Linked DNA regions of Aquabacterium sp. OR-4. The protein of the gene in region 1 interacts with the protein of each later gene in a pairwise test. Links are inferred from orthologs where the notes say so. Each region holds a gene or a part of one and is shown on either strand. Other genes may lie near its edges.

Region 1 (3,216 bases):
GTGGCCCGCAAGGGCGGCCAGGTGGCCATCGCGGCCGACGCGCTGGTCACCTTTGGCGACACGCGCCTGGCCCATGGCTACGAGGCCAACGACAAGCTGTTTCGCATCGGCGACTCGTGGATCGGCATGGCCGGCACCACCGCGCACTTTCCCGTGCTGCGGCGGGCGCTGGGCACGCTGCCGGCCGACGAGCTCAAGCTGCACTCGCGCGACGAGGTGTTCGACACCTTCCTGAAGCTGCACCCCAAGCTGAAGGAGCACTTCTTCCTGAACACCAAGGAAGACGATGCCGACCCCTACGAGAGCAGCCAGTTCACGATCCTGATCGCCAATGCGCGCGGCATCTTCGGCGTCTACTCGTACCGCGAGGTGTTCGAGTTCGACCGCTTCTGGGCCATCGGCTCGGGCCGGGCGTTTGCGCTGGGGGCCATGCAGGCCAGCTTCGAACGGGTGCGCTCGGCGCGTGAACTGGTGGAGACCGGCGTGCGCGCCGGCTGTGAATTCGACAAGAACTCGGCGGGTCCGGTGCGGACCCACACGCTGAAACTGAAAGGCTGACAACACCATGGCCCTCATTGACGTGACCGTGCCGGACATCGGCGACTTCAAGGACGTGGCGGTGATCGAGATCCTGGTCAAGCCGGGCGACACCGTGCGCGCCGAGCAAAGCCTCGTCACCGTGGAAAGCGACAAGGCCTCGATGGAGATCCCCTGCAGCCACGCCGGCGTGGTGCAGGCGCTCAAGATCAAGATGGGCGACACGGTGAACCAGGGCTCGGTGCTGCTGAGCCTTGAGGTGGCCGAAGGCGCCGCTGCGGCGCCGGCCCCGGCTGCTGCACCTGCTGCTGTACCTGCACCCGCCCCGGCACCGGTGGCCGCTGCGCCGGCGCCGGCCGCCACGCCCGCGCCGCAGGCCGCCAGCTACACCGGCAGTGCCGATCTGGAGTGCGATCTGCTGGTGCTGGGCGCCGGCCCCGGCGGCTACTCGGCCGCCTTCCGCGCGGCCGACCTGGGCCTCAAGACCGTGCTGGTCGAGCGTTTTCCCACGCTGGGCGGCGTGTGCCTGAACGTGGGCTGCATCCCCAGCAAGGCGCTGCTGCACGTGGCCGCGGTGATGGACGAGGTCAGGCACTTCGCCGACCTGGGCGTCGAATTCGCCGATCCCAAGGTGGATCTCGGCAAGCTGCTGGCGCACAAGAACAAGGTGGTGGGCAAGCTCACCGGCGGCCTGGCGGCCATGGCCAAGATGCGCAAGGTGACGGTGGTGCAGGGCAACGGCACCTTCGCCGATCCGCACCACCTGAGTGTGCAGGTGGGCGAGGGCGCCGAGGCCAAGACCCAGACCATCCGCTTCAAGAGCGCCATCATCGCCGCCGGCTCCGAGGCCGTGAAGCTGCCCTTCCTGCCCGACGATCCGCGCATCGTCACCAGCACCGGCGCGCTGCAGCTGCGCCAGCAGCCCCAGCGCATGCTGGTCATCGGCGGCGGCATCATCGGCCTGGAGATGGGCACGGTGTACTCCACGCTGGGCGCCAGGCTGGATGTGGTGGAAATGCTCGACGGCCTGATGCAGGGCGCCGACCGTGATCTGGTCAAGGTGTGGCAGAAGATGAACGCCGACCGCTTCGACAAGATCATGCTGAAGACCAAGACCGTGGGCGCCAGCGCCGGGCCCGAGGGCATCACGGTGCAGTTCGAGGGCCTGGACGGCAGCAAGAGCGAGGCCACCTACGACCTGGTGCTGCAGGCCGTGGGCCGCACGCCCAACGGCAGGAAGCTGGGCGCCGAGAAGGCCGGCGTGGTGGTGGGCGAGCGCGGCTTCATCCCGGTGGATGCGCAGATGCGCACCAACGTGCCGCACATCTACGCCATTGGCGACATCGTCGGCCAGCCGATGCTGGCGCACAAGGCGGTGCACGAGGCGCATGTGGCCGCCGAAGTGGCCGCTGGTAACAGCAAGGCCCAGTTCGACGCCCGCGTGATTCCCAGCGTGGCCTACACCGACCCCGAGGTGGCCTGGGTGGGCCTGACCGAGGATGAAGCCAAGGCCAAGGGCATCAAGGTCAAGAAGGGCCTGTTCCCGTGGACGGCCTCGGGCCGCGCCATTGCCAACGGCCGCGACGAAGGCTTCACCAAGCTGCTGTTCGACGACTCGCCCGAGGCCCATGGCCACGGCCGCATCCTGGGCGGCGGCATCGTCGGCACGCATGCCGGCGACATGGTCGGCGAGATCGCGCTGGCCATCGAGATGGGCGCCGACGCGGTGGACATCGGCAAGACCATCCACCCGCACCCCACGCTGGGCGAAAGCATCGGCATGGCCGCCGAGGTGGCCCACGGCAGCTGCACCGACCTGCCGCCGCAGCGGCGCTGAGCCGCGGCAGCCGGCGCTCTGCCGGGCGCCGCGCCGAGCGGCGGCAAAGTCCCAGCGTTCAAGTTGGCGCCGGGCGGGACGAAAACCTGACAGAGCCTGTCCGGCCCCGGCACCCTTGCCCGGGCGGGCGGAGCATGGCCCCACTGTCGCCCGCCCTCGGATGCTGTCTGCCGATTCACCTCCACTGCCGCTGCTGCCCGCCTGGTCCGAAGCCCGGTCTGGCGGCCGCATGCCGGCCTGGGCCCAGCGCCATCGCCGGCTGCTGATGGCGCTGGCGGTGCCGCTGCTGGCCGCCCTGCTGCTGGCCGCCGCACTGGGTGGGCTGGTGCAGCGCGAGGTCACCCGCCAGCACGCTGCGGCCACCGCGGCACTCGCCGAGGCATTGGCGCGTGCGCCGGGCACGCTGCCGCACCGGCTGGAACAGATGCCTGCCTGGGCCCTGGCCGCCGGCTGGGCGCAGGCCGAGGTGCGCGACGGCGCGGGCCGCTTGCTTGGCCGCGGCCGGCACGATGCCGGCGCCCAGGCGCTGCCCGCCTGGTTCATGGCCGCGCTGCGCCTGCCGGCCGAACCGGCCCCGCGCGGCCTGCAGGTCGACGGCCGGGTTCTGCTGGTCCAGGCCTGGACCGATCCCTCGCACCTGCTGGGCCTGCTGTGGCAAACCCTGCAGGTGCTGCTGCTGGCCGTACCCGCGGCCATGCTGGCGGTGGCCACGCTGTTTGCCCGCCAGCGTGCGCGCCTGCGCAGCGCGGTGGCCGACACCCTGGCCCAGACCGAGCGCCTGGGCGATGCCGGCTACCGGCCGGTGCGGCACCCGGCGCTGCCCGAGCTGGCACCGCTGGCCG
Region 2 (3,182 bases), 420 kb from region 1 along the record:
CCAGGCTCTTGGGGGTGGCACCGATGCGCAGCGCGCCGTCGTTGCTGAGGATCTTGTCTTCGTCAAAGGGGACGCCGGGCAGCGCGCGGGCGCTGGAGCCGGTGGCGATGATGACGTGCTTGGCGGTCAGCGTCTCGTTGGCGGCGCCGGTGACGGTGATCTCGTAGCCGCCATCCACCGCCTTGGCAAAGCTGCCGCGGCCGTGGAAGAACGACACCTTGTTCTTCTTGAACAGGTACAGGATGCCGTCGTTGTTCTGCTTCACCACGGCGGCCTTGCGGGCCACCATCTTGGCCACGTCCATCTTCACTTCGCCCACGCTGATGCCGTGGTCGCCGAAGTGGTGCAGCGCGTGCTCGTAGTGCTCGCTGCTCTGCAGCAGGGCCTTGCTGGGAATGCAGCCGACGTTGGTGCAGGTGCCGCCGGGCGCGGGGCCGCCCTTGTCGTTTTGCGAATCGTCGATGCAGGCGACGTTGAAACCCAGCTGCGCGGCGCGGATCGCGCCGATGTAGCCACCAGGGCCGGCGCCGATCACGACGACATCGAATTGCTTGGACATGATGAGAGTTTGGTTGCGCTGCGGCGGATGGCGTGCGGCCTCAATCGGCCGGCACGAAGATCCACAGCAGCAGGTAGACGAGCAGACCGGCGCCGCCCCACAGGAACAGCACCGCGAAGATCAGGCGCCAGGCCCAGCTGTCCAGGCCCGTGACGCGGGCCAGGCCGCCGCACACGCCGCCCAGCCATTTGTCGCCGAGCGAGCGGCGCAAGGCGTTGACCGCGGCCACGCCAGGCGGCGTGGGCGGCACGCTGCCGCCATCGAGCAAGCGCTGTTTGGCCCGCTGGAACTCGTCATCCGACAGCACGCCACGGGCGCGCAGGTCGTCGAGCTTGGCAAGGTCATCGGCGATCGACATGGCGGTGCCTTGTGCGTTGCAGCCTGGTCAGAGGGCTGAAGGTCGCAGGAACCGTCGCGAGCCGCCCGAGGCCGTGCCGAGCAGCGCAGCCGTACACCCGTACGGCGAGCAGCGCAGGCGCGAGGCCGGGAGGCGCAGCAGGTCCATGCGTGCCTTCAGATGTCGAACAGCAGGCGCGACGGGTCTTCCAGCGCGTCCTTCATCGTCACCAGGCCCAGCACGGCTTCGCGGCCGTCGATGATGCGGTGGTCGTAGCTCATCGCCAGGTAGTTCATCGGGCGCACCACGATCTGGCCGTTCTCGACCACGGCGCGGTCCTTGGTGGCGTGCACACCCAGGATGGCGCTTTGCGGCGGGTTGATGATGGGCGTGGACAGCATCGAGCCGAAGGTGCCGCCATTGCTGATCGAGAAGGTGCCGCCGGTCAGCTCTTCGATGCCCAGCTTGCCGTCCTTGGCCTTCTGGCCGAACTCGGCGATCTTCTTCTCGATGTCGGCAAAGCTCATCTGGTCGGCATTGCGGATCACCGGCACCACCAGGCCGCGCGGCGAACCCACCGCAATGCCGATGTCGAAGTAGCCGTGGTAGACGATGTCGTTGCCATCGACCGAGGCGTTGAGCACCGGGTACTTCTTGAGGGCAGCCACCGCCGCCTTCACGAAGAAGCTCATGAAGCCCAGCTTGACGCCATGCTCCTTCTCGAACTTGTCCTGGAACTTCTTGCGCATCTCCATCACCGGGGCCATGTTGACCTCGTTGAAGGTGGTCAGGATGGCATTGGTGGACTGGCTCTGCACCAGGCGCTCGGCGATGCGCGCGCGCAGGCGCGACATCGGCACGCGCTGCTCGGGGCGCTCGCCCAGGTTCATGGCCACCGGTGCGGCCACCTGCTGCAGCGCGGGCTTGGCGGCCGGGGCGGCCAGCGGCGCAGCGGCGGGTGCCGGCGCGGCCTTGGGTGCGGCAGCCCCGGTGGCCACGGCGGCCAGCACATCACCCTTGGTGACGCGGCCGTCCTTGCCGGTACCGGCCACGCTGCCGGCGGCCAGGCCGTTGTCGGCCATCAGCTTGGCGGCGGCGGGCATGGCCACGTCGCTCTTGCTGCCACCGGTGGCGGCGGCAGCGGCGGCCGGGGCGGCAGCTGCCGCGGGCGCCGGTGCGGCGGCGGCCGCAGCCGGGGCGGCGGCGCCGGCCTTGGCGTCGCTGTCGATGCGGGCGATGACCTGGTCGCTGACCACGGTGCCGCCATCACCCACCACCAGCTCGGCCAGCACGCCGGCCGAGGGCGCCGGCACTTCCAGCACCACCTTGTCGGTCTCGATCTCGATCAGGATCTCGTCGATGGCCACGGCCTCGCCGGGCTTCTTCTTCCACTGCAGCAGGGTGGCTTCGGCCACCGACTCGGACAGCTGCGGAACCTTGACTTCTACGATTGCCATTTTTTTGACTCTTGGAATAAGGAGTAGCACACCCAGCGGCCGCCGCGGATCCGGCTATGCCGGTCCGCAGGCGGCGCCCCTGGAGGGGGAAGCGCCTCCGGCGCTTCGGGGGTGGGCCTATTTCGTGAGGATGAAGCCCTTGAGCTTGGCGAAGGCCTGATCCAGCAGCGCCTTCTGTTGCTCCTGGTGCAGGTGGGCATAGCCCACCGCCGGGCTGGCCGAGGCCGGACGGCCGGCGTAGCCGAGCTTCTGGCCGTCGAGCATGTTCTCGTGGATGTAGTGCTGCACGAAGAACCAGGCGCCCTGGTTCTGCGGCTCATCCTGGCACCACACGATGTCGGTGGCGTTCGGATACTTCTTCATCTCGGCCGAGAAGGCCTTGTGCGGGAACGGATAGAGCTGCTCGATGCGCATGATGGCCACATCGGACGCCTTCTTCTCCTCGCGCTTCTTGACCAGGTCGTAGTACACCTTGCCCGAGCAGGCGATGACGCGCTTGACCTTGTCGGCGACGATGGCCTCGTTCTGCTCGGGGATCACCGTCTGGAAGCTGCCGCGGGTGAAGTCGGCCAGCGGGCTGGTGGCGTCCTTGTTACGCAGCAGGCTCTTGGGGGTCATGATGACCAGCGGCTTGCGGAACTGGCGCACGATCTGCCGGCGCAGCAGGTGGAAGATCTGGCTGGCCGAGGTGGGCTGGCAGACCTGCATGTTGTTGTCGGCCGCCAGCTGCATGAAGCGCTCCAGGCGCGCCGAGCTGTGCTCGGGGCCCTGGCCTTCATAGCCGTGCGGCAGCATCATCACCAGACCGTTGGCGCGACCCCACTTCACC

What was found.
Region 2: the proteins of lpdA (region 1) and odhB interact in binary tests that used the Escherichia coli proteins (3 or more experiments, as listed by UniProt). The link is inferred for Aquabacterium sp. OR-4 from one-to-one orthologs.

Annotation. Positions count from the first base shown.
Region 1 is NZ_JAOCQD020000001.1:1,857,463-1,860,678, reverse strand. Bases 66-2,969 are described here. They hold lpdA (dihydrolipoyl dehydrogenase), read left to right. Parts: upstream 66-565; coding sequence 566-2,374; downstream 2,375-2,969. Other genes in these bases: N4G63_RS08105 (EAL domain-containing protein), read left to right, coding at 2,535-2,969; N4G63_RS08115 (Ntn hydrolase family protein), read left to right, coding at 66-558. Outside these bases: more of N4G63_RS08115, read left to right, coding at 1-65; more of N4G63_RS08105, read left to right, coding at 2,970-3,216. UniProt on the Escherichia coli protein: Lipoamide dehydrogenase is a component of the glycine cleavage system as well as of the alpha-ketoacid dehydrogenase complexes.
Region 2 is NZ_JAOCQD020000001.1:2,273,884-2,277,065, forward strand. The notes cover bases 214-3,083. They hold odhB (2-oxoglutarate dehydrogenase complex dihydrolipoyllysine-residue succinyltransferase), read right to left. Parts: upstream 2,354-3,083; coding sequence 1,073-2,353; downstream 214-1,072. Other genes in these bases: lpdA (dihydrolipoyl dehydrogenase), read right to left, coding at 214-559; N4G63_RS09885 (PspC domain-containing protein), read right to left, coding at 600-917; N4G63_RS09895 (2-oxoglutarate dehydrogenase E1 component), read right to left, coding at 2,471-3,083. Outside these bases: more of lpdA, read right to left, coding at 1-213; more of N4G63_RS09895, read right to left, coding at 3,084-3,182. UniProt on the Escherichia coli protein: E2 component of the 2-oxoglutarate dehydrogenase (OGDH) complex which catalyzes the second step in the conversion of 2-oxoglutarate to succinyl-CoA and CO(2).